Linked DNA regions of Paraneptunicella aestuarii. The protein of the gene in region 2 interacts with the protein of the main gene of each other region in a pairwise test. Links are inferred from orthologs where the notes say so. Each region holds a gene or a part of one and is shown on either strand. Other genes may lie near its edges. The genes, in order: ligA and leuS.

The links.
Region 1: the proteins of leuS (region 2) and ligA interact in binary tests that used the Escherichia coli proteins (3 or more experiments, as listed by UniProt). The link is inferred for Paraneptunicella aestuarii from one-to-one orthologs.

The regions. Positions count from the first base shown.
Region 1 is NZ_CP074570.1:2,244,823-2,261,064, reverse strand. What follows is about bases 6,462-9,446. They hold ligA (NAD-dependent DNA ligase LigA), read right to left. Parts: upstream 8,991-9,446; coding sequence 6,933-8,990; downstream 6,462-6,932. Other genes in these bases: zipA (cell division protein ZipA), read right to left, coding at 9,118-9,446; KIH87_RS09315 (cold-shock protein), read left to right, coding at 6,513-6,719. In the rest of the region: lipid A export permease/ATP-binding protein MsbA, read right to left, coding at 1-679; KIH87_RS09335 (DNA internalization-related competence protein ComEC/Rec2), read right to left, coding at 787-3,288; KIH87_RS09330 (DUF2062 domain-containing protein), read left to right, coding at 3,402-3,920; KIH87_RS09325 (serine hydrolase domain-containing protein), read left to right, coding at 4,064-5,428; KIH87_RS09320 (hypothetical protein), read left to right, coding at 5,865-6,338; more of zipA, read right to left, coding at 9,447-10,323; chromosome segregation protein SMC, read right to left, coding at 10,342-13,812; sulfate transporter CysZ, read left to right, coding at 14,044-14,787; KIH87_RS09290 (CBS domain-containing protein), read left to right, coding at 14,906-15,328; KIH87_RS09285 (GGDEF domain-containing protein), read right to left, coding at 15,383-16,242. UniProt on the Escherichia coli protein: DNA ligase that catalyzes the formation of phosphodiester linkages between 5'-phosphoryl and 3'-hydroxyl groups in double-stranded DNA using NAD as a coenzyme and as the energy source for the reaction.
Region 2 is NZ_CP074570.1:1,447,583-1,463,940, forward strand. The notes cover bases 8,558-11,658. They hold leuS (leucine--tRNA ligase), read right to left. Parts: upstream 11,351-11,658; coding sequence 8,765-11,350; downstream 8,558-8,764. Other genes in these bases: KIH87_RS06180 (LPS-assembly lipoprotein LptE), read right to left, coding at 8,558-8,739; KIH87_RS06190 (hypothetical protein), read right to left, coding at 11,644-11,658. Outside these bases: KIH87_RS06135 (serine hydrolase), read right to left, coding at 1-159; KIH87_RS06140 (septal ring lytic transglycosylase RlpA family protein), read right to left, coding at 375-1,181; mltB (lytic murein transglycosylase B), read right to left, coding at 1,178-2,251; rod shape-determining protein RodA, read right to left, coding at 2,441-3,559; mrdA (penicillin-binding protein 2), read right to left, coding at 3,546-5,489; 23S rRNA (pseudouridine(1915)-N(3))-methyltransferase RlmH, read right to left, coding at 5,509-5,979; rsfS (ribosome silencing factor), read right to left, coding at 6,049-6,366; nadD (nicotinate-nucleotide adenylyltransferase), read right to left, coding at 6,450-7,118; holA (DNA polymerase III subunit delta), read right to left, coding at 7,123-8,157; more of KIH87_RS06180, read right to left, coding at 8,170-8,557; more of KIH87_RS06190, read right to left, coding at 11,659-15,237; KIH87_RS06195 (hypothetical protein), read left to right, coding at 15,783-15,971; KIH87_RS06200 (hypothetical protein), read left to right, coding at 16,080-16,358.

The DNA.
Region 1 (16,242 bases), 800 kb from region 2 along the record:
GCTTATTTTCCAAGTCTTGACCATCAAACATCAACACCACTTTATGACCTTTCAGCATTTGTTCTACAGAAGTCGTCAGGTTTCCCATGGCCTTTTGAATGTTATTACTGACGACTCTAAATCGTTTGCTCACAACAGAAACAATAATGGCAACCACAGGCCCAATTAATAAAAACACCAGACTTAGTTGCCAGGATTCATAAAACATCAAACCGAGCAACCCAATCACTAATGCGCCTTCTCTGACCAAGGTTAACAAAGCTTTACCTGCGGCGTTCGATACTTGCTCAGTATCGTAAATCACCTTGGAGATTAAGATCCCGGTTGAATTCTGGTCGTGAAAGGAAACGGGCAGATGCAAATACTTGCTGAACAACTGCTGCCTCATGCGCATCACCACCATGTTACCTATCCAGGACAAGGTGTAAGTTCCCATAAAATTGAAAATGCCTCTCAGGATGAAAATAGGCACAACAAAGACAGCGGCCAAACGCAGATAATCATAATCACCATTAACCAAACTGCGGTCTATCACAGGCTGTAATTGCGAAATGAAGAACACATCAATGAGAGAATATCCAATCATTCCAACTAATGCGGCAAAGAAAGCCAGTTTGTAATCTCGAAGATAAACGCTAAAGCGCTTGAATACGGAAACGGCTGATTGATGAGTTGACATTAATATTATTGATTCTATACAAAAAGTTAAGCGGCCTGTCGCGGAGGCTTATAATACCCTATTGTAGCGGGCTAATGTAATACCTGTGTAATCCTGAGTAGAATCTATTACATTCTCGCCCCAAGCTCAGGAATGTTGTTATACCAGAACTTCCGTATATCTTGGCGAACCGTTTTTATTTCAAGTCTGTTTTCAGATGCTAACCCGGTTGGGTTAAAACGAAATCGAACCATTCCGCTGTCTGCAGTGTTAAATAACTTAGCGCCATGCTCCTCATACCGCGCTACAACATCTTGATGCGGCATTTTCCAACGGTTCATAAAACCACTGCTAAACACCACATAATCAGGTGCAACCGCTGCAATGAAATTTTCAGAAGAGGATGAACGGCTGCCATGATGAGGAGCAATCAAAACATCAGCTTTGAGTAATTCAGGTTCATCGCGATAAAGTCGTAACAAAGCCAGTTCAACGTCCTTTTCAATATCGCCGGTTAACATAACCGAACTCATACCATCACTGATCTTGAGCACGCAGGATTGGTTATTATCAGAGAGCTCAGCCAACTCATATGTACCAAGCAATTCCTGCAATAATTCAGGCTTTGGCGGCCATAACGGAATGATGGTTAAACCTTGCCAGAACCAGTTTTTCCCCACCTGACAGCGCTGATTATCGGGCGTGATTAACTGTTCGATTGCAATAGACTGACGTAATTTAGAATAACTGCCACTGTGATCCATATCCCAATGGCTAATCACAAGCTGCTCTACTTTGGGGATGCCCTTACCTTTGAGCATAGGTAATATCGCTGCGTCAGCCATATTAAAGCCACCGGGATAAGCAGCACCAGTATCATACAACAGAGTAGCCTTGTTGCGGGTTATCATCACAGACAATCCCTGCCCAACATCCAATACCGACAACTCCCATTCGTTTTGATTAACACGCCCAAAACTCATTAACGGAATCAATAACAATCCTATCCAGAATTTGGAAAACGGCAGCTTGGGCAGCAATAACATCAAACTGGCAAGTAATAATAAAAACCAGACAATCGTTGGAAATGACGGAATAGATGCCGATAAAAACACGTTCTGCTCAGCCCCCAGGCTCAGTTCAGAATTTGACACAAGATATAAACCGGAAACCAACCATTGAGCCAAATAATCAGCGATAAGAAATAATGTTTCTGTTAGTTCTTGTAGCCAAGGCTCATCAGATAACATCAATACTTGTAACGATTCAAACAGCACCGCAAGCAAACTCACAGGGAGAAGTAAAAACGAGACATAAGGCACTGCCAGCAAATTCACAACAGGCGCCGAGATACTCAGAGTATTCATTTGCCAGGCGACAATCGGCAGCATAAAAAGGGCAAGCATCGCTTGCATACGCAAGGTAAAAATGAAGATTGTCTTACTACGCGTTAAAACACCATAAATACCAGATTCCTCATAAGATTTACTGACCGGCCAACGCCAAAATAGGAAACACAAAGTAAACATGGCGGAAAAACTGAGCCATAAACTCAACGAATATAGGCTTAAGGGAAAAATAACAATACAGATTGCCAAACAAGCCAATACTTTACGTATTAACGACCAATGAAGCCGAAAACAAAGCAGAGTAAAAATAACCAACAACATTAGCCACGCTCGAATCGTTGGTAATGCCATTCCGGATAAATAGGCATACCCTAGAGAACCCACGAGGCAAGCAACAAGGCAAAACACATGATAGTTAATTTGGTATTGAGCAATAAACCGTTGCAAAGGCCAGGCACACAGGCTCAATAAGATATAGAGAAAACCTGCGACCAACCCCAGATGCAAACCAGACACCGCGATCAAATGAGCCGTTCCTGTGTTTTGCAGAACCGTCCAATCCTCTGGCTCTAAACCTCCTCGATAACCCAAAGTCAACGCCAATAGCCATCGCCCATGAGGTAATTGATAAGATTGAATTCGATTCAATAATCCCTGCCGTAAACTGTTGCCATGTTCCAGAAGTGCATTGCCGCTGTCTTTACGTACATACCCCGTCGCCTTAATGTTGTTTGCAAACAGCCATTGTTGATACAGGAACCCATGTTCATTGGCTAACCCATGAGGCGGTTTTAACTTCACGGAGAAACGAACCCTATCCCCTTGTTGCACCTGCCATTCGGGTTGATACCATGACAAACGGATATCCAAGCCACCTATTCCGACCTTTTCATTGTTCAAAGAATGTACATTTAAGGTAAATCGAGACTGTTTTGTATGGTCAACGAGCGATGAAACCTCACCTTCAAGTGTGACAGTTTGTTGATAATATTGTTTAGGGAGTTGCCAATAGCCCTGCCAATGGCCTACACTCGCCGTCCAGATTACTCCCAAAGTAAAACTGAACAGGATCTTGAGCGCGCTGGAATATTTAGCCATGGCAGCGGTCAAACCAGGCAGTAAGACAATCAGTAATGCTATCAGTAGTAACGAAGCCAGGAATCCGAGGGAGGGAAGTTCTTCCCACAGTAGTGAAGATGAGCTGCCGATAATAAAGGCGAGAATCACACGATTCTTATTACTACTTATCCTGGTATTATTTGCCCTGGTATGACTTTCCATAGTATTGCTTGCGTCCTGCAAAATTGAATCTGTATTAATCCAGTATACATAAATGCTGCTTCAATATAGATCGGAATTCTTTAAAGATTGCCGAAAAATTAGCGTCGAACATTATGCCAAAGAAAATGATTAAACGGTTCTTACCGGACCATCAAAAGATTAAGGAACAAAAGGCACTGTCTATGTTCGGGACGCTGCTACATGACGCGAATCTTTGGCACCTTAATCGTAAATCAGCAAGTGGCGCATTTGGCATTGGGTTATTCTTTGCATTTTGGCCAGTTCCCTTTCAAATGTGGCTAGCTGCAGCGGTCGCCATCCCATTACGAGTTAATCTTCCTCTATCTGTCGCTACCGTCTGGATCACCAATCCATTTACCATGCCTCCCATTTTTTATGGCGCTTATATGGTAGGTGTGGCCATTTTAGGTGAAACCCCATCAAAGTTTGAATTCCAACTGAGTTGGGAATGGCTGATACAAAGCGCAGAAACTATTGGGCCTGCATTTTTAGTAGGCTGTGGAGTCTGCGCGGTATTTTTTGGTCTGGTGGGTTATTTTGGGCTGGATTTACTATGGCGAGTATCAGTTAAAAAAGCCTGGAAAAAACGTCAGGATAGACAAAAAAAGTAACACTATCAGTCACCGCACAGTGACCGCATAGTCACGCCGGTAACAGTTAGTTAACAAAAAGTTAGTGCGTTATTGCTCAATGTGCTTTATTCTCGCGGTCAATATTTTTTCTAAAGCATTTGAAGTAGTAAGCAGCACGTTCCATGAAAACCAAAATCGTTGCATTGATTCTAATTGCAGCACTGTTCATTGTAGTTCCTCGTCAACTTCTCGGATTCTCCATTTGGCACTTAGGTTCAGCACTTGATGTAGCGGCGGCGTTAGGCGCAAAACTCGCTTGTTCAGGGAAATACCTCTCCAACTTTTCAGATGAACAGATTCGCTCAGATTTACTTTCCTATTCCCCCGTTAATCAATATCTCGACATTCAATACCAACCCGATGCTCAACGTGTTGTTACCGATATGCTTGGACTTGCCAGCTATTCTGCGACCTACCGAGAGGCAACCGGATGTTCTCTGGATATTGGTGACACATCAGCTCTCGATTCTATTGTTGCCATTCCTATTCCATCTGAAGCTCGACCTTGGCCAAAGGGTTATCAAGTCAACACCATTGATTCAGACAAACAACAAAAACTGGATAAACTGCTTGAGCAAGACAATAAGGCAGGTTTGCAAACCCGAGCATTAGTGTTGGTGCAGAATGGTGAAATAAAAGCCGAGTCTTACGCACCGGGGTTGGACTATCAGTCAAAACTACTTGGTTGGTCGATGGGCAAAAGCCTGACATCTATCATGCTGGGAAGAATGGAGCATATGGAACTGGCTGACACTACCAAAAGAGCTCTTTTTCCAGAATGGGAAGACGATCACCGCAGTCAAATATCATTAGAACATCTGTTAAGAATGTCTTCCGGACTAAAGTTTGATGAAACCTATGCCCCCGGAAGTGATTCAACACGAATGTTATTCCTTGCTCATAGTGCATCAGATGTCGCTTTAACAGGAACACCAGAGTATCAGCCAGGCACCCACTTTTCCTATTCATCAGGCACAACCAACATCTTGAGCCGTTGGATGTATGAACATCTGGGTGGAACGCCACAAGCTTCCTATAACTTTCTGCAGCAAGAGATCTTATCCAAACTCAACATGGCACATTCCACCTTTGAAACAGACCCTAGCGGGGTTTATGTAGGCAGTTCCTACATTTACGCTTCGGCACGCGACTGGGCGAGATTAGGTCTTTTAATGCTGAATAAGGGTGAATTCCAGGGAGAACAGCTACTCTCTGAGGATTGGGTTAATAAGGCTTCGATGCAAAACCCTTCTGACAACTACCCGGCATATGGCTATCAGTTTTGGCTCAACCAGAACGCAGATGCCCTGGAATATTCCAAGCTGCCAAAGGATGCTTACTTTATGTTGGGAAATAGAAAGCAGGCAGTCATGATTGTGCCTTCACTAAATAGTGTTGTAGTTCGCCTGGGATGGACTTCTGGTGAGTATCCAATGAATGAGAATTTCGCACATATACTAAATTTCGGAACCAAGAGTTCCAATTAAGTTTATCGATACATTTTAGGTCTGGGTATTTATTTAAGCACCTAAACAAACAAATTAACCTTAACCAAGCTTTAAATTGAACGTAAAGTATAATTAAATATACCAAATGGTTGATTATTTAATTTTGAATAACTTTATATATTTGAGAAAAACACAAGCCAATTAAATAAATTTTAGAATACATATTAAGGAAAGTTATAAAATATAGAGATTGCGATTATGAAATGTGCTCACAAATAAAACAAGTTTCGCTTTCACTCCGTTGATTTACATCAACACCAAAACAACTAATTATGTTAACTCGACATAAGAGCAACATTTAAGATTAAATCTTTCCATAATAGAAAAAATCCAATAAGGCTCAAAGGTTATTCAAATAGTTTTTAAAACCGGCATTATCAGCGCTTATTTATATCGTCAAGAAAGAGAAAAAATAATGAACATAGATGCATCAAGTCACTATCCATGTACGCCAGACAAGCTATTCCAACACATCAGAATGACTAAAGCGCTGAATTATGTATCACATCCCCTGCTTAAATTTAAGCCTAAAACACCAAAGCAATTACCAGAAATTTGGCAAGAAGAAACTTATTGGGTTTCTATGTATTTATTTGGTTTCATTCCCATTGGAGAGCAAGCAATTGTAATTACATATCCAGAAAAAGGAGAGGATGAAAAATATGCAATTCGCGACAATGGATTTAGCTCTTCAGTAAAAAGATGGGATCACACCCTTACTATCACACCAACAGATAATGGCTGCTTATATCACGATCACATGGAGCTGGAAGCTGGAATACTTACTCCTATTATAGGAGCCTTTGCTAATTACTTTTATAAACACAGACAACGTCAGATTAAAAAATTAGTAGAAAATAATTTTGACTTTTCACTTTCAAATAGTTGACTCCACTTATCAAAGGTATATAATTTACCCAGTTTGAAGTTCTTACGTTATTTATGTACATCAAGTTGTGCAGTAGTACCTTGTCATTTTCATAAGTAGTAGAACCTCTTCAGCTCCGTCGCCGATTTGAAGTTTAAACGGCTTGTTTGAAAAACCTGAAAGATAGGAATATTTATGTCTGAAGCAACTGGCACGGTTAAGTGGTTTAACAACTCCAAAGGTTTTGGCTTTATCCAACAAGAAAGTGGTCCTGACGTTTTTGCTCATCACACAGCAATCGAAGGCACTGGATTTAAATCGCTGCAAGAAGGCCAAAAAGTTACATTCACATTGATCGAAGGTGACAAGGGTCTGCAAGCTAGAGATATCAAAAAGCTATAGGCCTCTATTTTAGATATTAAAAAGGGTTATCTACGCCCTTTTTAATATCTTACTCCCTGATTCCTCTTCATTCGAATAAAAACGATTTACTCCTTTCTCTAAAGCTCTCAATTATTCTCTTGTATAGAAATTTTAAGTGCGAATTTTGCAGTCGCTTCCCTGCGTCTGAAGATCTATAGAGATGTATTTATATGGTACGAATTTTTCTAAACCTTATTCATGCTCAGAAAATAGCGCCAACATTTGCTCTTCGGTCATCACTTCAACGCCAAGCTCTTGCGCTTTAGTCAATTTAGAGCCCGCCTTTTCCCCCGCAACCAGATAATCAGTATTAGCGGAAACACTGCCGGCAACTTTAGCGCCCAAATCTTGCAATCGCGCTTTGGCATCATTGCGTCCCATGCTGGATAAAGTTCCGGTAATCACAAAGGTTTTGCCTATTAGAGGTTGCTCATCCTGAGACTTTTTCTCGATTTGGGGCCAATGTACACCGGCATCTTGCAATTGCTGTATAACTTCGCGGTTTCTCGCTTCACCAAAGAAATGTACAACATGCTGTGCAACGACTTCACCGACATCATCAACTTCTTGAAGTGCAGCAATATCAGCTTGCAATAGAGCTTCCAGAGTCAAAAAATGATTAGCCAGGTTTGCAGCGGTTGCTTCACCCACTTCACGTATTCCTAAAGAATAAATGAATTTGGCTAAGGTCGTTTTCTTAGCTGCGTCCAACGCTTTATCAATATTAGCAGCCGATTTTTCGCCCATACGCTCCAAAGCAGCGACCTGAGCAATATCCAGTTTGAACAGATCTGCCGGGGTTTCAATCCACCCCAAATCCACAAATTGCTCAATAAGTTTGTCACCCAAACCATCGACATCTAACGCTTTTCGGGACACAAAGTGCTTTATGGCTTCCTTACGTTGCGCTTTACAGACTAAACCTCCTGTACAGCGCGCCACAGCCTGATCTTCAGTGCGCTCAATATGGGAATCACATACAGGGCAATGTTCAGGGAAAACAATATCTTGAGCATCATCGGGGCGCTTTTCCAAGACAACAGAAACCACTTGCGGGATCACATCCCCTGCTCTGCGAATAATGACGGTATCGCCTTTCTTCACACCTAAACGTTCTATCTCATCCTGATTATGCAAAGTGGCATTGGAAACCGTAACACCACCAACAAATACAGGTTCTAATCGCGCAACCGGAGTAATTGCACCGGTACGTCCAACCTGAAAATCAACGTCCAGCAATGTCGTCATTTCTTCCTGTGCCGGGAATTTCTGGGCAATAGCCCAACGCGGAGCTCGAGCAACAAATCCAAGTTCTTCCTGAATGGCGAGGTCGTTCACCTTAAACACGACACCATCAATTTCATAGCCAAGTTCAGGACGCTTATTACCCAATTCCCGATAATAATCGAGGCATTCTTCAACACCGCTTGCCTGACGGATCTCTTTTGAAACAGGTAATCCCCATTCTCTTAACTGCTGCAAACGATCATAATGTGTATCGGCCAGTTCTTCTTTTTCACCTTCCACCAAGCCCATGGAATAAGCGTTAAACATAAGCGGACGTTTTGCAGTAATGCGCGAATCTAATTGACGCAAGCTTCCGGCGGCAGCATTGCGAGGGTTTACAAAGATTTTCTTTCCTTGCACAGCCTGTTCCTGATTCAGCTTTTCAAAGCCCGCCAGAGGCATAAACACTTCGCCACGCACTTCAACGCGTTGAGGGTATTGTTCACCACGAAGTCTAGGGGGAATATTCTTGATAGTACGCACGTTTTGCGTGATATCTTCACCGACAGTGCCATCACCACGCGTAGCACCACGAACCAATTTGCCATCTTCATATAACAAACTAACAGCAAGCCCGTCTAATTTAGGTTCACAACAATAAGTCAGAGTGATTGAGCGTTTTAATCGATCCAACATGCGCTTTTCAAAAGCACGCATTTCATCTTCACTAAAGGCGTTATCGAGGGACAACATGGGAACTTCATGAGTTACCTGCTGAAATTCAGGCAATGGCGCCCCACCCACTTTTTGTGACGGTGAATCAGAAGTTAATAATTCTGGATTCGATTTTTCCAGCTCGACCAGTTCCCGCATTAAGCGATCATATTCAGCATCCGTCACAGTTGGATTATCCAAAACGTAATACTGATAGTTGTAGTCTTCCAGCGTTGATTTCAATTCGTTAATACGACTGGCTGGTTCAGAATCATGGCTATTTGAAAATAAATCTTCTTGTTCTTGCATATAAAACAGAGCCCGGCTCATCACCAGGCTTTCAATTAAGTTTCCAGTTAGGTTTCAAATTAACTTTCGATAAAGTTAAACGACAAATTTGCCCAGCAGCTTTTGAACAAATTTTGATTAGAAGCAATTAAGCGCGATGAATCATCCGCTTACGTTCAAATTCTCTAATTTTTTCAACGTACTGACGCAAACTTTGCTTAGTCAACAAACTGCGGCGACCATCTAAAATTTGAGCCCCAAATTCATCTGCCAGTTTACGAGCAGCGTTATGCATCATATTAAAAACCTGTTGCGGATCGCCTTCAATCGGCAAAATCATAAACAGAGACACACCTTGGGTTTTAAAGGTTTCCATTTCGTCCAGATTAAATGTACCCGGCTTAAACATATTAGCCAGGCTGAATAATTTAGGCCCCTTGCCATTACTGGCAGCATGGCGATGAAAGACATCCTGATCACCAAACTTAAATCCCAGGGTCAACAATGCTGGCAACAAAGAAGCTCCAGATATCTCTTTGCCTTCGGGCACTTTTACATTAAGCACCAACACTTCCTGTTGCATGGGCTCAGCGCTTTCGGCCGAAGCAGACTCGTCAACATCAACTTGCTGGTCATCAAAATCCATACGGATCTGATCTTCGCTCAATCGAGGCTCAACTCGTCTGGTAGAAGGTTTTACTTCTTTCTTATCTCCACCATTCACCAATTGCTTGGCACGCTCAGCCAAAGACAACTTACTTTTAACTGGTTCACTATTTTTTGCCGTTGCTGCGGGAGACTTTGTGTCCGATTTCAAAAGAGAACGGGGGGGTTCAGGATAAGCATCAAGAGATTCGTCTTTAGCCGACGAAGCAGAAGATGGCTTTTGCGATTGCTCTTTGTATGAATCTTCCTGGTATTCTTCGTCATCTTCTATGGCAGAAATGTCTTTTCTAACAGAAAAGGATTTGGGCTCCACCGTATTTCTGGCAACAGTTCGCACCTGACCAATACCGTCTTCGTCAAATGCAGACGAATTAGCGCCGGTACTTGTTGTACCCATATCATCGTCGTAATCAGCATTGACTCTAAATGCGTTACTATCAGAAGAAAAATCAATGGATTCGTTTATAGAATCACTTAGAAGAGGATCATCATCGGCAATACCGACCACATCATCGTAATCACTGCTATTCCCGTTGAGTTCCGGCTCTTTTCTCAGATTAGGATTGTTAGCTTCTTTTTTCGCGTCTTTACTAGCGGCATTTTTCCGAATTGTCCATAAACCATGTACCAAAATGCCTAATATTGAAAATACGCCTAAAACGATAATGGCAAGTCGCAAATCTTCCATCAATAAACAAACCTTTATTTATGCGTTAACGATAGCAACGGCTTCTTCCACATCAACAGCCACAATCCTCGATACTCCGGGTTCGGCCATAGTAACTCCTGTTAAATGCAGTGCCATTTCCATCGCTATTTTATTATGAGTTATGTATATAAATTGCACGCTTTTGGACATTTCAGACACCAACTTACAAAAACGTCCCACGTTAGCGTCATCCAAAGGAGCATCCACTTCATCCAGCAAACAAAAAGGTGCAGGATTAAGGCGAAAAATTGCAAAAACCAATGATAAAGCGGTCAGGGCTTTTTCGCCACCGGAAAGCAAATGAATTGTACTATTTTTCTTGCCCGGTGGTCTCGCCATAATTGTCACGCCAGTATCCAGAAGATCATCATCCGTCAGTTCCAGATAAGCCGCACCGCCACCAAAGACTTTCGGGAAAAGTTGTTTCAAATCATTATTCACTTGATCAAAGGTGTCTCTAAAGCGAGCCCTGGTTTCCCGATCAATCTTGCGAATGGCATTTTCCAGTGTTTCCAACGCCGCAACCAAATCATCGTTTTGAGTATCGAGATGCTGCTTTCTCTCCGCCTGAATCTCGTATTCTTCCACAGCGGCCAGATTTACTGCGCCTAATCGAGATAACGAAGCAGTGGTTTTCTCCAGTGTGTCTTGCCAGAGCTTTTCATCGGCATCCTCAGGCAATTGCTCTAACAAAGGTTTAAGCGGTTGATTCATTTCTTGTAGCTGTTCAACAACAGCATTGGCTCTCACCCTATAACCTTCACATTCCAACCTGGTACTTTGCTGAACTTCTCGCGCCTTCTCAATTCTGGATTGAACACCTTGTCGCCCTTTTTCAATATCGGATAACAAGCCTTCAACTTCAGCCAATTCATCACTGACTTTTTCCTGTAACTGCTGGGCTTCGCTACGTTCATTAAGCAAAATTTCCAAACGCTCAGCCTGCTCTTCCATCGGCATTGCCATTTCATGCAATTCATCTTCAAGATGGCGCAGCTTTTCCTGCATGTTATTGATTTGAGCCTGAGTGCGCAGTTCATTATCTTTAGCAGTTAGCAGCTGATTTTGATGCGATTGAACATTCAGTTCCAAACGGTGGCTTTCATTTTGATACTGAGCCACTTGCACCCGATTTTGTTCAATAGATTGCTGCATTTGCTGACGTAACTGTTCTATGCCGTCATAATCACCATCAAGTTCACTCAGTTGCTCTTCCAACATAGCAACCTGTTCATTGAGCTCTTCTTGTTGCTCTTGCTCTTCAAGCAACTGTTCCTTATAAGAAGCCAAATCACTCAATAATTTGTTCTTATGTTGTTGCTGTCGCTCCACTTGTTGCTGTAAAAATTGTTGCTGTTTCTGAAGTTGTTGTAATGAAGCTTCAAAAGATTGGCGTTTTTCCTGAGCTTTTTCGCGCTCAACCTGTAATTTATCGACTTTTTGCTGCGCAACCTCTTCCCTGTCGAGCAATTCCGAGTATTTAGTCTCACATTGCTCGATCTGTTCTTCGATATGGTTCATTTCAGCCAAACGTTCCAGAGCTCCACTATGCTCCGCATCAACGCCGGAAATAGACCAATCAACACCAACCCAAAACCCATCCCGGGTTATACAAGTTTCACCATTGACGAGCTGCGCTTGCTGGCGTATGGCCGCTTGTTCATCTTCAGCAATAGCAATATGCGTTAACCATTCAGGAACCTGCTCGGCTCGACATTTTGTGGCAAGTGTATTTTCAGGCTTATGACGAATTAATGAACCAGCGAAAAACAACCTGAGTCCATTTACATGCATCTGCTCAGGACGTTCAGTAACCACTAGTGCGCTATGCCATTGTTGTAAAGCGGTCTCAAAAGCCACTTCCCACCCGGGTTCAACATTCAAATATTCCCAGATGGATTGCGTTTCACAATGGTTGTTAGCAAGCCAATGGGCAACCGCACCACTGTGCTCGCTTTCTTTGGCATGTAAATTTTCCAAGCCTTGCAAAGTAGCTCTTAATTGCTGTAATTCTCGAAAGCATTCAGTCTGCACTAACTGCGCCTGCTGAAACTCCTGTTTTGCCTCAACAAAATACTGTTCCGCGCTCTGAGCGTCTTCCTTAGCCTGTTGATATTCCTCTTGAATGAACGCTAATTCTTCCAAAGTGTTCTGTAATTCTGTGACGGCACTGGAATCTTGCAGTCCATCAGCTTCATCCTGTAATTCAGAAATACGCTGTTCGGTACGCAATTGCATTTGCAGACCAGATTGTATCTGGCTATAAGTGCTCTGAATTTGCTGTTTGATATTGTTAAATTGCAACTCTTGCTGACGCCACAAGGATTGCTTTTCCTGAAACTCTTCTTCTTTTACAGACAGCGCTTCTTCCGCTTGTAACAACTGTTCGGTTATTAATTCTCTTTGCGGCTCAGATTCATCCAGAATAGCTTGAAGCTCTTCAACCCGAGCTTGTAATGCGCCAATTTGCTCTTCGTTCTCAATAATCGCTTCGTTTAAGCTTCTAACTTCTTGCTGTATTTGGTTTGTTCGTTGTTTTGAATGGATTTGGTTTTGTTCTATACGGGTGATTTCTGTCGCCAAAGTGAAGTTTCTCTGCTGCACATCAGCAAGCTGTTGCTTTAGAGTAGCTTGAGCATCGTGATATCGGGTAATACTGGATTCGTCACCACGTTGTTCAGCAATAAACTGCTGAATTTCATTCTCCTGTCTCTCAATTTGAGTTTCCAGCTCAGTGATAGACGCCGTGTGCTTTAACCAACGAATGGCAGCCAATTCACCTTTAAACTTTCGTTCTGTGGCTTTTAATTCTTTATAACGTCGCGCAGCAGCAGCCTGACGTTGCAATTTATCAAGCTGTTGTCCCAATTCCATACGCACATCTTCCAGGCGTTCCAGATTTTCCCGGGTATGCTTGATGCGGTTTTCCGTCTCTCTACGACGTTCCTTATATTTCGAAATGCCCGCAGCTTCTTCAATAAAGACTCTTAATTCCTGCGGCTTGGATTCAATCAGGCGAGAGATCATGCCCTGTTCAATAATGGCATAACTGCGAGGGCCTAATCCGGTTCCCAAAAACAAATCGGTGACATCGCGGCGGCGGCACTTGGCATTATTGAGATAGTAAAAAGATTGCGCTTCGCGGGTAACAACTCGTTTGACTGACAACTCATTGTAACCAGCAAATTCGCCTTGAATTCTGCCGCTACTATTATCGAAGACCAGCTCAACACTGCATTGGGATACAGGCTTACGTACAGAAGAACCGTTAAAAATAACGTCAGTCATTGCGTCGCCACGCAAATTTTTAGCAGAACTCTCTCCCAACACCCAACGCACAGCATCAATAACATTCGATTTGCCACAGCCATTCGGCCCGACAATCGCGGTCATATCATCTGGAAAAGGAATATTGGTAGGATCAACGAAGGATTTAAACCCCGCTAATCGTATTTTTTTCAATCGCATGGCGTTGCTATGCTAAGCCTATTATTATCTTGAATGAATGTACCGTATTGCCTATCAGACAAGTTTCGCCTGTTATTGCAACAAAATGTTGAAAGCCTAGCCGATACATTACTAGCGCACACCGCACTTTATCAAATCTCAATTTCTGTAACAATTGATGATTTTAATGCAGTTATTAAGTACCTATAATCCCTGATAATACTAGTCGTTTTCAGGTAATTGTCAGTTTTTATGCAAGCAAATAGTGGTGCGGGATATTTCTTATTAGGCTTCAAGCTTATTCAAACTAAAGGAATTCGTCGTTTCGTCTTTATTCCCTTATTCGTCAACATATTGCTATTTGGAGCAGCCTTTACCTATCTGGTAGGAAGAATTGATGAGCTAGTGCTTTACCTGATTGACCTAATCCCAAGCTGGCTGGAGTGGCTAAAAGACGCCGTGGCTTATTTCGTCTGGCCTTTGGCGGTTATCACCATTCTGTTAGTCTCGGCTTATTTATTTAGTACATTGGCTAACTGGATTGCCGCGCCCTTTAATGGATTACTTGCTGAAAAAATGGAACTATTACTAACAGGTAAACCTTTGGATGATGGGTCTTTTGCAACCTTAATCAAAGATATTCCCAGAACTCTATCAAGAGAATTCACAAAGCTTCGTTACTACCTGCCCCGAGCAATTGGCTTTTTGATCCTGTTTTTCTTTCTTCCTGTAATTGGCCAAGTATTGTGGTTCTTGTTTAGTGCCTGGATGATGGCCGTACAATACCTTGATTACCCTTACGACAATCACAAAGTCAGTTTCGCAGAAATGCGCCGTGACTTACTTCGCCATAAAGGCGATTCATTCTCTTTCGGCACTATCGTTATGCTGTTTTCCATGATCCCCATCATTAACTTCCTGGTGATGCCGGTTGCTATTTGCGGTGCTACCGCTATGTGGGTTGATAAATACAGAAGTGACTATACTAAGTCGTAATAGCCTGAGGGCCTAAGTGGCTTTAGAACAAAGTTTTTGAGCTAAATCACAGTTCTATCAAGTGCATTGAATTATCCTGAAGAGCATTGATTCAGGAAAAATTAGGATAGGTGTCCAGATGACTCATACTGCCGAAAATATTATGACCGCTTCTGTTTATACTCTTACACCAGAGGCTTCCGTAGCTGATGCTATGAAACTGAGTAAAGAACAGAATATCCGACATATTCCCGTTATAGATTCAGAATACAAGCTGGTAGGCATTGTCAGCCAGAAAAGTCTGTTCAATAAAGCACTGCATCTACTTAGTCTTTATGGCACTCAAGAATCGGTTCAAATGGAACAGGAAACCAATATCAAAGAAGTAATGGAAACAGAATATTTGACAGTATCAAAAGACAAACCTCTGACAGATCTGATCCAATTATTCAAAAAGAACCGTCATGGTTGCCTGCCTGTTATTAGTGACAACAAAAAATTGCTAGGTCTAATAACATCCAATAATTTTGTCGATTATTGCGAAACTTTATTGCAATCCTGAAGAGTGCTTACATCCAGAAATCAGAACACAAAGAAATTAGAACCAAAAGAAAAATCAGGACGTAACAGGATTAGAGGAAACTGGAGAGCCAGAATACACTTTTGTTTTGCTTCCATCGGCAATAATCACCTGATTACGTCCTTTATTTTTTGCCTGATACAAAGCTTTGTCTGCAATATCCAAGGCATTTTCAAAGTTATGGCGAGGTGAGTATTCGACAATGCCAATACTGGTTGACTTATTCACTCGTTCATCAGAAATATAATATTCAGATTCCTGATAGGTTTTACGAATACGTTCGGCAACATGACGCGCAGTCGACATGTCTGCGTCCAGCACAATAAGGAATTCTTCACCGCCATATCGAAATGCATAATCACAGGCTCTAATTTCATCTCTGATAATTTGCGCCATGTGCATAATCAGCTTGTCACCTTCAAGATGCCCATAGGTATCGTTGATCTCTTTAAAGCGATCCAAATCAATCATAATAAGCGACAACTTTTGCTCAGGCTCGTAGGCGTTCTTAATTTGATCAATAAATTCACTGTGCAAAAAACGACGATTATAAAGCTTGGAAAGTGAATCGGTATGGCTAGCCTTGGTCAGTTCTATTTTTTGTCGTTGCAATATCGCCAGTTGATTCTTGTAATGTGATGACCAACGGAAAATAGCGATACTGATGATAACGACTCCCAGATTATTCGCCAGATTCTCCAAAATCATGCTAATCCATTGAGCACTGATTAAAACAAACTCATCCAATAAATCATGGCAATGTCCAACCAGTAAGCAACACAGTCCAGAGAAAACCATAGTGGAATTTGATGACTCGGATCGGAGTCTGATATTCACGGTTATCATCATTAAGATGAAGGATATAGAAAAGATTTCACTGATCACATCGTTGTAAT
Region 2 (16,358 bases):
AGCGATAACATGACCGGTGTCGTAGTCCATTAGCACGTAGCCTTTAGCTGCGACGGGCGGTGCTGGTGGCACGATAACCGCAGCGTTAGCGGTCAGGGTTGAGGTGAATAGGCAAATGCCTGCGAGTGCGGAAAAAAAGCGTTTATTGATGAATCCCATTCTAAGTCCGTTGTTACTTTATTGGTTTTCGTATTCGAATTTCGTTTTATAAGAGTCTTTATTCTTAAAAGCCGCGCTACTATAACATACACAAATCGCGTTTTAACATGATGTCATGCCTGATTCAGATTCGGTTACATTTCAGTGGCTGTTGTTGGGGGTATGAGCCCAATCTCAGAGTACGACCACAATTATCAGCAATAGTTCGCTAAGCCTTATTCTGCCGCCACGTACAACTTGTATGCGCTGTCATAGCCATTGGCTTTAAGTTCGGTTAGCAACTTGTTGGCTTCGTGATCATTTTCCAGTGGCCCCAATCTTAATCGGTAAATACCGTTTTCTGCCGGTACATGGGTGGGCACTTGATAAAGAGTGGTTAAGCCTTTGGCGAGAGCGTCTATTTTTTCCTGATCCTGTAATGCTGCCACTTGAATAAACACGGCTTGTTCTTTTTCTGTGATTGCTGGAGAAAGAATCGGTTGATTGCCTACAGTGATGAGCCCTTCTTCATCCACATGAACGACCTCCAGTTTCACATGTGCTGTTCCGGTTTTTAACATATCCAGTTTTCGGGCGGCGGCATAGGATAAGTCTATGAGTCGATGACCATGAAACGGGCCTCTGTCATTCACTCTTACAATGACTGAATTGTCGTTTTCGGTATTGGTCACTTTTACATAGGATGGAATGGGCAGCGTTTTGTGAGCTGCGCTCATTTCATACATGTCGTAGGTTTCGCCGTTGGCAGTAAGATGACCATGAAACTTTTGCCCGTACCAGGACGCTTCACCTTCTGCAACATAGCCTTTGCCTGTTTCTAAAGGATGATAGCGCCTTCCTAGCACTTCATAACTTCGGCTGTTGGCCTTGTTGTATTCTTCGTAAATTGGGACGGCATCTTCACTGGTGATATGGTGAGGAGTGCGGTCGGGAGCCGAGTCGTTGCGTTGTGAATAACGCCCTGTACTCATACAACCTGACAAAATAACTACACTACAGATCGCAACGACGGCTAGTTTCATGATTCATACTTCCGGCTTTTAATTTCCTGACTCAACTGGTACACCGCCATGGCATAAAGCGGGCTGTGATTATAGCGAGTGATAACGTAGAAATTATGCAATCCGAGCCAATACTCTTTGCCATTTTCCTGTTCAAATTCCAGCAATTTGGCATCGGCATCTGCTGGGACTTTATCCATATGAGGTGTGAACAAACGAACCCCTTTGCTTTGGATGTCTTGCCAGGAATGGTTGAACTTTAAGTCCTTGTTAATCAGGGAGGTGTATTGTTGACCATCAACCTGGGCTGGAAAGGCGACCGATTCACCCGTTTTCCAGCCGTGGCGTTTAAAATAGTTGGCAACGCTGCCTATGGCATCAACCGGGTTGTTGAGCAGGTCTCGAATACCATCACCATCGAAGTCGATAGCGTAATCGCGGTAGCTGGAAGAGATAAACTGCCCCCAACCCATGGCTCCGGCATAAGAGCCTTTTAATTCGGTAATATCCAGCTTTTCATCTCGGGTGAGTACAAAGAATTCTTCCAATTCTTTACGGAAGAACTTGGCGCGAGGAGGATGATAAAAGCCGAGCGTGTATAGGGCATCTAAAACCGAGTATTTGCCTTTGTATGTACCGTAAAAGGTTTCAACACCAATAATGGAAACAATGATTTCTGCCGGAATACCAAGTTCCTGTTCGGCTCTTTGTAATGTTTCCTGATGAGTATTCCAGAATTCCAGCCCTTTACTGATCCGTTTTTCTGTCAGGAAAATAGGATAATACTGATACCAAGGCTTGGCTTCCCAAGGGCGACTAATGGCTTCGAGAATACTGGGGTTAGGCTGGGCATCTTTAATATAGCTTTCGATATATTCAGGAGAAAACTGATGCTCTTGCACCATTTTCTGTACGAATTGATCGATTTTTTCTTTGATGTCGGGAGATGTTGCTGTGGCTGATTGGCTGCTCTTTTTTGCAGCATCAGCAATGTTACCAGCATCATCTGCGTACAGATTGAATGCTGTTACACCAAAACACAGCGCCATTCCCGCAATGGCTTTGCGTTTCAATAAACTTGTTTTGCGCATTTTATTCCACCATTCACTTTCGTATGTTACTAACTGTCGTCGAAGTGAGTGTTTTTATTATGGGTTTTTAATTTTGTAATTATAGCCTTGAGCTAACCTTAATTATTGATTCTTTTGTTGGTTTCTCAAGTTGATCCAGCACATAAAAAGGGATGTTACCTGCGTTTCTGCCTTTCGTTTTTATACCTATTATTCACGAGACATGAAACGTTTTTGCGTTGCGATCGCCATAAGAATGCCAAAACCTGTGAGTATTGTCACCATCGAGGTTCCACCATAACTCACAAGAGGCAGCGGTACGCCCACGACGGGAAGTATTCCAGAAACCATGCCCATGTTGACGAAGACATACACAAAAAAGGTGAGGGTGATGCTGCCAGCCAGCAGTTTACTGTAGGCTTCCTGCGCACGGATGGCGATGATCATGCCGCGTATCACGATGAAACCATATAAGGCCATTAGTGCGCTAACGCCAACAAAACCAAACTCTTCACTGAATACCGAGAAAATAAAATCAGTGTGGCGTTCCGGCAGGAATTCCAATTGTGATTGAGTACCTTGCAGCCAGCCTTTACCTTCCATGCCGCCAGAGCCGATGGCAATTTTGGATTGAATAATATGGTAACCCGAGCCCAGAGGATCGCTTTCCGGATTTAGAAAAGTGAGTACGCGCTGTTTTTGATAATCCTTCATTAAAAACATCCATAATATCGGCGCGAATATCAGCCCGGCAGCCGCGAGAAAGCTCATGAGTTTCCAACGCAAGCCTGCTAAAAAGATGGCAAATATCCCTGAACTGGCAATAAGCAACGACGTACCCAAGTCGGGCTGCTTGGCGATCAGCAAGGTTGGCGTGATTACGATAAGAAATGCAATGGCAACCTGGCTGGTACGTGGCGGCAGGTTAGCTCGGCTGATATACCAAGCCACCATCATGGGAACCGCAAGCTTCATGATTTCAGAGGGCTGAAAGCGGAAGAAGCCTAAATCCAGCCAGCGTTGGGCGCCTTTTCCCGATACGCCAATGGCAAGCACCGCTACCAACATGAGTACGCCGATAACATAGAAATAAATGGATAATCGTCGATAGGCTAACGGTGGGATTTGAGCAACCAGTACCATTGCCGAGAAGGCCACGCCTAAACGTACAACCTGTTTTTTCACTAAAACCAGATCCTGCCCGCCTGCTGAATAAATGGTAAACAGGCCAACCGCCATCAAGGTTAATAGTGCCAGCAATAAGGGCGCATCAAGATGGATCTTGGCAAGAAATGTGGTTTTGTTCGGATCGAGTTTATTCCGCACCATGTGAGTCTCTATCTTGCTGAGTATGATTGGCTAATGTGTCACTGTTTTCTGAATTAGGTTCTTCAGAGATAAGCGGAGGTAGATCTCTAAACTGATAATCCATAATTTTACGGGCAATAGGCGCAGCTTGTGAGCCACCGTGTCCGGCATTTTCCAGCGCGACAACTACCACGATTTCAGGGTTTTCATAAGGCGCATAGCCTACGTACATGGCGTTATCGCGCAAATGCTCTGCCAGCTTTTCGGCATCGTATTCTTCATCTTGCCCGATACTGATAACCTGAGCTGTACCAGTCTTGCCGGCTGATATGTAGTTGGCATCTTTAAATGCTTTCTTGGCAGTGCCGTGTTCGCGATTCACTACGCCGTACATGGCATCAAGAACAACATCCCAGTTTTCCGAGTTTTTGACTTCAAGCGGCTGCAATGATTTTGGCTCGGCCAATTGCACTTGTCCTTCGTAGTAAAAGCCTCGCAATAGCTGTGGAACGTAGCGCTCGCCACGATTTACCAGAGTCGCCACTGACACCGCTAGCTGAATTGGCGTGGCTGTCCAGTAGCCTTGCCCGATACCGACCGAGATAGTGTCGCCCATATACCAGGGCTGATTATATCGGGCACGCTTCCAGCCTCGTGATGGCATGTTGGCGTCGGATTCTTCGTACAGGTCGATACCGGAATATTCGCCAAAGCCAAAGGCATGCATTTCGTCACTGATGCTGTCGATACCCAGTTTGTACGATAAGTCATAAAAGAAGGTGTCGCAGGATTGTTCTATAGCACTGGTGACATCCATCCAGCCGTGTCCCCAGGGTTTCCAGTCGCGCCATTCATGTTCAACGTTTTTCAGCTTGTACTTGCCTCGGTCAAACATCTTGGTGTCTGGGCGAATCACATTTTCTTCCAACCCTAATAATGCCAAATGGGGTTTAATCGTTGAAGCGGGCGGGTATTGTCCCTGAGTCGCACGGTTAATGAGCGGGCGATCTTTGGAATTGAGAAGCTTGCTGTAACTTTTGCTGCTAATACCATGCACAAACAGGTTGGGGTCGTAGCTGGGGTTGCTATACAAAGCGAGAATGCCGCCATCTCTAGGGTCAAGAGCGATAATCGCCCCTCGTTTGTCTTCCAGAGCTCCTTGCGCCACTTTCTGTAACTTGATGTCAATATTCAGCGCGATGTCCTGACCGGGAGTGGGGGGCTCGAACTTCAAGGTACGAATAACGCGCCCTTTGTTGTTAACCTCTACTTCCTGATATCCCACTTTGCCGTGCAGCAATTGTTCGTGGAATTTTTCGATACCTTGCTTGCCGATATCATAGGTGGCGGCGTAGTTGGCTTCTTGCCCTGCTTCTTTCAGTTTGTTCAGGTCTTTTTTGTTGATTTTCGCCACATAACCCAGCATGTGGGTGAGTGTGTTGGCATAGGGGTAATAGCGCGTTAAGCGAGCATCTACCACGACGCCTGGGTAACGATGCTGGTTGGCTGAGACGAGCGCTACTTCTTCCTGTGTTAACTGGTTACGCAAGGTCACGGGTTTAAAGCGACGCTGGCGTCTAAATTCTTTATAGAAGTCGTCGATCTCGGATTGTTCGAGATTGAGCAGGGTTTTCAAATATTCCAGTGTTTCTTTGAGGTCATCGACCTGTTCTGGAATGATGCGAAGACTGAAAATAGGGCGGTTTTCTGCGAGTAAAACGCCATTTCTATCGTAGATTAAGCCTCTGTTTGGCGTGACCGGCAGTACCTTGATGCGGTTACCGTTAGAGCGAGTCTGGTAATCCTCGTAACTGGTGATTTGCAGGTAATAGAGGTTGCTCAATACCGCAAACATCATGAGTGCAACCACCATTAATGCAATGATAGAGCGACGGGCAAAGAGATTTGCTTCGGCGGTATGGTCTCGTATCGTTATGCGTTTTGGCGGCAAAAGATGAATTCCGGTTTACTTATTCCCTATGATAGGGGTGATTATTATTTAAAGACCATGCTCTATACAAGCTTTCAGCCAAGACAATTCTTACCAAGGGATGCGGCAGGGTCAAGGACGACAGTGACCATTTTTGTTCGGCAGCAGCAACGCATTCAGGTGAAAGCCCTTCTGGTCCGCCAACCATCAGGCTAACATTACGTCCATCGTGTTGCCAGCGTGTTAGCTGTTCAGCAAGCTGGTGAGTGTCCCAAGGCTTGCCGTTTACTTCCAGGGCGACGATGCGATTTCCTTGCGGAATCGCTTCTAAAATTTGCTGCCCTTCTTTTTGTAAGATTCTTTTAATGTCGGCGTTTTTTCCCCGTTTACCCGGCGTTATCTCCTTGAGTACCAGGCTGGTATCAGGGGGGAATCGGTTCGCGTATTCTAAAAAGCCTTGCGTTACCCAAGATGGCATTTTGTTGCCTACCGCAACAAGCTGTATTTGCATAGGTTATGTATCCTTGTTTAAAACCTGGCTGCGAGTAGGGCGGCTATGGATTGGTTTCAAAACCGTGCATTAGCCCCAAAGCTTTTCTAACTGGTAAAAGTCGCGGGTTTCATCTTGCATTACATGCACGACGATATCACCAAAATCAACCAGCACCCATTCACCTATGTCTTCGCCTTCAATGCTAAGAGGTGGGTTACCTGCCTGTTTGCTTTCTTGTACGACATTTTGTGCGATAGAGACGACATGGCGTTTTGAGTTGCCAGAACAAACCAACATGGTGTCGGTGACGGTGGATTTGCCTTTAACGTCAAGGTCTACGATGTCTCTGCCTTTTAGATCTTCAATTTTGTCGATGACAAATTGCTTTAATTCTTCGTGTTCCAATGGTTCTCCCCATAACTGGATAGGTATTGTCTGTATTTAGAGCTGGCTCTATGTTTAATGTTCAAGTTTGCAAAAATTTGCGATTAACCTGCTAAGTATAAATGATGCTGGCGAATGTAGGAAAGTATGTATGGAGGTAAAAGTTCATCTACAGGTAAGCCAACACGTAAATTTTCCCGGATCATGGTGGATGAAATGTCGATTTCATCAGTTTGAGCGTAAAACACATGACCATTTAACTTGTCATGTAAATCCTGGGGTTTAGCCGTTTCACGCTGTTGCAGAAAATCTGCAATATCAGTTTGCTGTTCTTGATGATAGCCGGGACGACAACACACTACTAAATGACAATAGTCGAGAATATCTTGCCAGCGATGCCATTGATGAAAGCTGGTTAAGGAATCCATGCCAATAAAAAAGCAGATTGGGCTATTGGGATTTTCGCTGCGCATTTCTTCCAGAGTATCAATAGTATAGCTAGCTTTATGGCGGCGTAGCTCTCGGTCATCTGCGCTGAAAATAGTCACATGTTCACTGACCAGTTTCACCATTGCCAGACGATCGCTGGGCTTGGTGTTGGGCTGATTCTTATGTGGTGGAATATGACAAGGCATAAGTTTGACTTGTTCAATACCAACTTGTTGCGCCGCCTGTTGCACCGGGAATATATGGGCATAATGAATAGGATCGAATGTACCGCCATAAATACCAATAACGGGCTGCATTGTCGCTAACTCCGGGTGAGCAGACATAGTGCTAACTGAAATCCATGGGCAGATTAGAGAGTTGCATCGGCATGAACATCAGGCATAAATGGCACAATTCAACGTAAGGGCGCGTAATTTGTGACTGCTTTAGTCCCATATCCAGTTGTTGTAGTTTGTGCTGTAGTTCATCCAGCTGAGGCTTGCCGAGTCGATTCAGGGCATTCATGTAGAGGCTTTTACGATTCTGCCAAATGCGCAGTTGTGCCCAGAGTTTATCCAGGGGCTGACGTTGCGATTGTGCAAACTGTAAGGTGGATAGCGTTTGCCATTCCCGCACCAAAGCCCACAGGACGATATTGGGTTCAATACCTTCTGATTCCAAGCGGTTAAGCAATTTCACGGCTTTTGACGCGTCACCAGCCAGCAGTACATCGGCTAGCTGAAATACGTTAAATCGGGATTGCTCAACCAGAATTTTCTCTATCTGTTTAATGTCAATATTGCCGTCGGGGTAGAGCAGAGCCAGCTTTTGCAGTTCTTGTTTGGCGGCGAGCAGATTACCTTCAAAGTAATCAATAAAGAAGTTCACTACGGCGGGATTGGTTTGTAACGACAGTTGCCGCATTTCATCCATTATCCAGCTTCTTAAGCGGTCGCCTTCCAAGGGATAACAAGGGATGTAAATGCCTTGCTGATCTAGCTGTTTGAACCATTTACTGTTCGTGACTTCTTTACCTATTTTGGCTCCATGAATGAGAACCATGACGTCAGGGTTGTCTTGTGCTGCCAAGTCCAGCAGGGTTTTGCTGCCTTCTGTTCCGGGCTTTCCGGTGGGTATTTCCAGTTCAATATATTGACGAGAAGAGAACAGTGACATGTTTTGACTGGCTTCAATCAGCGAATACCATTCAAACTGAGTGTCGGCAACCAGCGATTGGCGCTCGTCAAAACCTTGTTGCTTTGCTTGAGCTCGAACTTGTTCGATGGCATCCAGCTTTTGCTGTGGCTCATCGCCAAACACCATAATAAAACGCGGTAGCGCATTTTGTAGTGTTTGGGCAAGACGATTGGGGTAAACCTGCATGTTCTTTAGTGATTACCGTTTAGTGATTGCTGTTTGGTGAGTATCAGACTGCAAACTGAGCGTGCGGATAATACGGTTAGCCGCTTGTTGTCTCAGTTCGTCCAGAATCAAATCCAACTCGCGTGACTTAGCGAGTACCTGATCCGGGTCGTCCTGATATTCACGAGACAATACAAATTCATACTCGATAGATTCTGGTTTTGCATTTTCTTGCTTAGAACCTTTGATGTATTGGTATTTCACCTGATACAACAATTCGTATTCTGCCACCTGACCACTGGGAAACAACGACAATAATTTGCGCTCCAGCTTTTCGCGTTGCAGATAGAGCGTGGCGTTTTTCTCGTTGAACTGTTCACGTGCTTCGATCACTTCCACATCCAGAAACTTCAGGCGTTGAGCGAGAGTTTTCTGCAATTGCGAATGGCGCTCTGTACTGGTGAGCTGGATATGGCTGACACTTTTGGCAAGCTGATAATCGTTGCGCAATTTAAAGCCGCAGCCATGCAGCAAGCTGGTAATAAGCAAGGTGCTTACTACCAGTTTTAAGGTTGAAAAACGGCGCATGGCTGTCGTTTTCATTATGAGTCCTGATCCTGCGTTGGAATTAGTTCGCAACGATATTTAGCAGCTTGCCCGGTACGTAAATAACTTTGCGAACGGTGTTACCCTCAACAAATGCCTTCACGTTTTCTTCCTGCATAGCTAATGTTTGAACATCGTCTTGCTTGGCGTCGGCAGCTACTGTCATTTTAGCGCGTACTTTGCCGTTCACCTGAACGACAATCAGTTTTTCGTCTTCAACCAATGCGCTTTCATCCAGTTCAGGCCAGCCAGCTTCAACGTTCTCTTCCTGCTGTAATATTTCCCACAAGGCATGGCTTGCATGAGGCGTAATCGGGTTAAGCATACGCACCATTGCGACCAAGGCTTCACGTACCAATGCGCGTTGTTGAGCCGTTTCCTGAGGCGCTTTTTGTACCTTGTTCAATAACTCCATAATCGCAGCAATGGCGGTATTGAAGGTTTGACGGCGACCCATGTCATCAGTGACTTTAGCAATGGTTTTGTGAATGTCACGACGCAAGGCTTTGTCATCAGCAGATAAATTTGCAACGTTTAATGCTTCAATGTCACCTGCTTCCATATGCTCTTGTACGGTTCTCCACAAGCGGCGAAGGAAGCGATTTGAGCCTTCTACGCCCGAATCAATCCATTCCAGCGTTTGCTCTGGTGGCGCGGTGAACATGGTGAATAAGCGAATAGTATCGGCGCCGTATTGCTCAATAACTTCTTGTGGGTCGATACCATTGTTCTTGGACTTTGACATCTTGGTCATGCCGCCATGAATAACCGGTTGGCCATCACTGCGTAAGACTGCGTTGATGATACGGCCTTTGTCATCGCGATGGATGTCAACTTCCGTTGGGTTAAACCAGGTTTTCGCCCCTTTCTCGTCTTCACGGTAATAGCTGTCGGCTAACACCATACCTTGGCACAACAAGCGTTTGAACGGTTCATCAGAGCTAACCAGGCCCTCGTCACGTAATAGTTTGTGGAAGAAGCGAGCGTACAATAAGTGCAAGATAGCGTGTTCGATACCACCGATATATTGATCAACTGGCAACCAGTAATTAGCTTGCGTTGGATCCAGCATGGCATCGGGGTTTCCAGCAGAACAGTAACGGGCATAGTACCAGGACGACTCCATAAAGGTGTCGAAGGTGTCGGTTTCGCGCTCAGCAGGTTGACCGTTATAGGTGGTTTTGCGCCACTCTGGATCGGCTTTAATCGGCGATATCACCCCGTCCATTTCCACATCTTCTGGCAATACCACTGGCAGTTGATCGGCTGGAACCGGCACAGACTCACCATTTTCCAGATTCAACATCGGAATAGGCGCGCCCCAATAACGTTGACGGGAGACACCCCAATCGCGCAGGCGATAATTGACGGTACGTTTACCTTTGCCTTCGGCTGACAATTTGTCGGAAATGGCGTTAAATGCGTCTTGCGAAGTCAGGCCGTCAAACTCACCAGAGTTAACCAGAATGCCTTTTTCAGTGTAGGCCGCTTTGCTCAGGTCGCACTCGTCTTCATCGTTAACGGGTTTGATAACCTGCTTGATGTCCAAACCGTATTTAGTGGCGAATTCCCAGTCACGTTCGTCGTGCCCTGGAACGGCCATAACGGCACCGGAACCGTAATCCATCAATACGAAGTTAGCTGTCCATACAGGCACTTCTTCGCCGGTGATAGGGTGGATGGCGAATAAGCCTGTCGCGCAGCCTTTTTTCTCCATGGTTGCCATATCGGCTTCGGCAACCTTGGTGTTTTTGCATTCGTCGATGAAGGCGGCAAGTTCCGGGTTGGTTTCTGCTGCTTTCAATGCCAAAGGATGTTGTGCTGCAAGTGCTACGTAAGTCACGCCCATCAAGGTGTCTGGACGAGTGGTGTAAACGTCGAACGCTTCGTTCTGGCCTTTAACCTGAAACGTTAACTCTACACCTTCTGAACGACCAATCCAGTTGCGCTGCATGGTTTTAACCTGATCAGGCCAATCTGGAAGTTGCTCTAAATCATCCAGCAACTCTTGCGCGTAGTCAGTGATCTTGATAAACCACTGTGGAATTTCTTTTTGCTCAACCAAGGCACCAGAACGCCAGCCGCGACCATCAATAACCTGCTCATTGGCCAATACGGTTTGGTCAATAGGATCCCAGTTCACGGTTGCATTCTTTTTGTATACCAGTTTCTTTTCGTATAGACGGGTGAAGAACCATTGTTCCCAGCGATAGTAGTCTTGCTGGCAGGTCGCTGCCTCACGATCCCAGTCGTAGCCAAAACCCAAAGATTTTAGCTGGGTTTTCATGTATTCGATGTTGGAGTAAGTCCATTTGGCGGGAGCTGTTTTATTTTGAATGGCGGCGTTTTCTGCTGGCAATCCGAACGCATCCCAACCCATAGGTTGCATGACGTTTTTGCCTTGCATGCGTTGAAAACGACTAACGACATCACCAATGGTGTAGTTACGAACGTGCCCCATGTGCAGCTTGCCACTGGGGTAAGGAAACATGGAGAGACAGTAAAATTTTTCTTTATTTGGATCTTCCGTTACGTTGTGGGCTTTATCTTGCTCCCACTTCTGCTGGTACTTTTTTTCTATTTCTCGTGGTGAATATTCTACTGCCATTAAAGGTTCCGTTCTTGAATACTGGTTTGCACTTGCGTTTGACGCCATGCTTTGGGTTACACGGGACGGTCTTTTTATGCCGCATTATGACCGTTTCGCAAGTGGCAAAAATCGGGTTAATTTCAAAGCGCCATAGAATACCGCAGGCGGCAGGTTTATCACAATAGCCAAGGGAAATTTGTGGGGACGTTCCTAATTGAAATTGAACCCCCTGCACTTACAGAATCTTCAATGCTGAAGTTGTAAAATGTGAGTGAATTTGAGCAGAGTACTATTGGTCTTAGAGATCAAGCTTAGAGCAACATCCAAAGGGCAGGATCCCCTACCGTATAGGCTCTATTTTCGATGTTTTCTAGATTACATGCCTCTCTTAACCATTGTAGTTCAAAAAGCCTGTTCATATATCTGTGCTTGGAAATGATATCTTCAATTACTTGTAGAGTATCTTGAAGTTCATTTCTTACTTCCTTCGATGGTGTGTGGATTAATAATTGTCTCAAATACTCAGCATGTAAAATTTGTAGTTGGCAGTAAAATAAAGGGTAGTGATCCTTGATATTGAATAATAGATTGGTCAGCTTCTTGCCTAGGTTTTTTGAAGGAGGGGTATTTTCAACCAACGATTTATACAGATTGAAGCGTAAGAATCCTATATCGTAGGTCATTTTATAAAATGGAGAAATTGAAAATAAAGTTGCATCTATAATGTCATTCAGAATGTTCTCAATTTTTTTGAGTATTGTTTTTCTTTTTGAAATTCTACTGCTTTTTTCTTTGGTCGCCTCTGTTTCATAAAGCATTCCAGAGCAAAGTAGAACATTTAAATGGATATATTCTGGGATCAATAGTGTCTTGACTAAATATGAATTGGAACTTTGACCCTTCAATGTTTCATTGTACGTGTTTATATGTTCCTTTAGCTTATTAGATATAGTACTTAGTCGGGATTCTAATTCTCTCCATTTATCCTCAAATTTTTTGTCAACTAAAATTAACGGGTGTTGAAGAATTTTAATCCTTAACATAGAGGAATATCTTTCAATCATAGCAGACATCGGAAAATCCCTGTTAATAAATTTCTCTAAGCTGTTCTCTGAATAGATGAAGTCGTTTTTGTTATCGTTTATTATCTCCAAACTCTCCTTATGGTTTCCAAGAGCCGTATAGGTTCTTAGTAAAAATGCATCTAACTTCATACTGATGTTCTGTTCTTTTTGAGATGGAAAATCTTGAGATTTAAGATGTAATGCGAAGTCTCTTGCTATATCAAGTTGTCCCATTAATATTCTTACTGCTAGTGTTAGCAGCGAAATATTAATAGAAATATTTGGGCCACCAATAAAGCTCTCGAAGGACGACAAGCCACTATTTTCACTTGGCGATTTGGCGGAAATTTTAATTAGATTTTCTACAGACTGAAGTTGGAATAATAGAGAAAAGAAAATTTCCACATGTCCCACCTGAACGGCTGAAAAAAGTAAATTTTGCAGAAATTTTGTCGTAATTTCTTTGTTTGATTTTTGAAAAGCCTTGAGAACGCTTGGAGGTAATACTGAATATGTGTTTGATTCCCTGGAATGTGTAATTTGAATGTTTCCACCAGACTTTAATTGAAAAAAACGCTTTAGCAATGAGTACCTTATTTTATTTCCATTGAACAGGACTCTTGTGGATGCATAAGTTTCTCTTAGGTCGAGACACCAATGAATAATAATGTAACTGTAGGTAATAATTTTGTGGTTCCAATCATCAAGTGTCTGTGAATCATTATCCATTTTTCCAGCACAGAGATCGGCAACCATATTGTTGAATATTTCTCCTTCATCATGCTCGTGATTGGTTTCGCTGTATACATTTCCACTTACGTCATCTTTTGTAAATGGTTCGGCGGCGTGAAGAAGGCAATCCACTATTTGGCTAATTCTAAGAATTTGATCAGATCTTGGTGTGAAGTCACAAGTGCGCATTTTATCGGTTGCGGCAAGTAATATATCCAGTCCTTTTTTTTGTTCTTTGCTTGTTTTTTCGTCTTCTCTCGGTGTGTTTTTTAAGTGATCTGAAAGTAGAGAATACAAACCTAAATTTTTGTCATCATATATGGATATTAAGGATGCATTTTCTTCGTCATCTATATAAGAGTTTAACAAGGTTCTGAACGAGAGTTTCGCCAATGAAAACCTAATTCTTGGTATAAAGTTATTAGATAAATGAAAAGTTTCTATTCCTTCTTGGGAGTTCATTTCCTGAATAAATGTTTGGGAGTATATTTCCTTAATAGACGGATCTTTGAATTGATAACAAGGCTCATTTGTTCCTGCACGATCTTCTTGTTCGACAAGTACTGTTAGCAGCAAGTTGTTTAATGTGTTTGCGCTAAGAGGTTTATTTCCTGAGTTGTTTAATTCACTTAACTCTGACATTACATGTTTAGCTGATTCTTTTTTTATTCCGTCCATTGTAACGCAGCATAGGAAAAGAAATAACATAGCGGACAGATTTGGCCTTGGTTTGGCTTCATTGTTCTCGTAATACTCATCCCAGTTGACAGTTGACAGAAATATCCATTCATAAATGACGGTTTCAAATTTACCATTAATTATTAAGTCGATATATCTTTTGCTATTATCCTCAATATACTTTCTATAACCGAGGGCTATGACCATTTCCTCAATTTGGCTTAATAGCCTGAGCTGTCGGATATTAATCATATATGATGGGATTTTTGATAAGATTTGGGGAGTTAAGTGATAACTCTGGTTTCGCTTGGCTTCTTCAAAAAGCGTAATGGATGGTGCGTGGACATTTATTATTTCTGATTTTATGGGGAGTGTATGTATGAATTTTTCTGGAGATTCTTTTGAGGTAAGTAACATTTGAATCTTATCTTTATTTCTTATTGATAACTCATGTATTAACTCTATTAAATAAGTCCATTCTTTTCCGCTAACTGAGTGTGAGATTGATAGATCCGTTCTTGATAAGTCCAGTTTCGTTTCAAATCCGTAAAGTATTAAGATGTATCTTTTATGCACAAATAAATCCATTAAATCAGAAAATAAATTTGATGGATGCAGTTTGTTAATTTTTCGTTTCTCTTCTGTGGTGTACACCTTTTGAGTGTTCTCAGTTCCATCTCTTCTTGATTGCAATTCTTCTCTTATGCAAAAAAGAACCTCTGAAATTTGAGCATAAAACGTAAGATCTAGTGAAATAAAACTTACGTCATTGTTTTTTCGTTCAAATACTTCCCTCTGCCATTGTTTTATTATTTCTCTTTTTTGAGTGCTTGGGCTTCCATAGATAGTGCATATAGGAGAGTTGTTTTCAATTATGTGAAGTGTCAATTCTTGTCTAATTCTTCTGGATGCATTTTCTCTATTTGTAAAAGCTATGATTGAATTTTGAGAAAACATGTCCTCATGTATATTGAGCTGCATGAAAGGGATAGGGTGACTGTCTCGTTCGTTCTTTTCTTGATCCGACATGGATCCTATCAGTTCTTCTATTTCAGTCTGCTTTTGATCGAAATATGTATCTATTGGCGGAGAAAGGTCTTTTTCCTTCGCGTGCTCTGATACAAACTCAATTATCAGTTGTTTGATTTCTGTCGGTATCACTTGTCCTTGACCCTTAGATATCTGGCTTGCGGGTATTTCTGAGTTCTCCCCTTTTCCTCTTAGCCAGGAATTTAGAGTTGATAACTTAAGGTTGTAGTACTCAAGTAATACTCTGAGTTTAAAGCCGAAAGTAAATGACATGTCTGCATCTGCTTCGTATAAACCATTTTCCGAAGGTTTACTGTGACGGAACTTATACTGGTTTTTAGGTAAAAGCCCACGATCATACTTTTTTATTTGGGAAATACTTTTATTCAGATTATGAGACATGTTTTATAAGATCTAGATTTTGAGTTGAATTTTAAATTAATTGGTGTGTAGAATAGCCCGCAATTTTTGCGATGGAAATAAAAACATCCAAAAATAGGGGTTAAAAGTTATTTGTTGATAGGGTATGGGGGCGTTTTCGCTCGAGTGTGAAGGAAATTTCTGTGTAACTTAACAAGCGGTCAATATCTGTTGATTTAATTTATTGAAAAATAACAAGAAAAAATGCTTTCCCGCTTGGTTTGTAGTGTGGCTTGATCTTTGCATGGTAATTATCGGTAACATAACAAAAAAATATTATTAGGATAACTTATTTAGGTTATTCTATATTTCAGTTACGGTAAGAGGTATCCCAATTTTGTGGTTGAAGCAGATTCAGCTCATTTGGCTCGAACAAACTACGTGGTTTACGTGTCACAACGTAGATTACTCTGAGTATAGGGCGTTTAGAGGGGATATCTTGGTAACTGAACTTAAATTTGAACTACTTTTACTTGTTACTGGATCGTACGTATCTGATCCCGGTCGAGAAGTAGTGGGAGATTGGTATGCCAAATAGAAAGCGTAATCCTAAAAAAGCATTGGAAATAGGAGTTCAATATTTTTCAACGGAAAGGAGTGAGTTTAGTTTGCGTAATGAGACATGGCAGGAACCGTCAGATGCAGATATCGAGTTGTGTATAAGTAATTACTCCAAGCTTGTTTCGCAGCGTTTAAAAAAAACGGAACATAGCTAAAAGGAAATAAAAAATTCCATAAATTGATTTACGCTTTGAGTTTGTTGTCAGATATGTGTGCGCTTATGGAGAATTAATTATGTGAATAATAGGGTTTGAAGGTTATTGATGAATATTTCGTCCGTAGATTTTGAAGAGCTTAGTAGCATCGAAGAATTTGTTAAGTTTTGGATGAAAAAGGTCTGTAAGCACATCCACTTGCGAGGTTTGATTGAATCTGGAGTGTTTCCTTTTTATGGTGAAATTACTGGGCTTGTATGGTCTGATGACAGATTATGTGATTTAGAAGAGTGGTTCGGATATGGAAATATTGACGTTTATGGATTAGAAGTGAAAAGATGCTTGCTTATGTTGGTGACTGAAGTTCTTCTAAAAAAATTTAAGCAT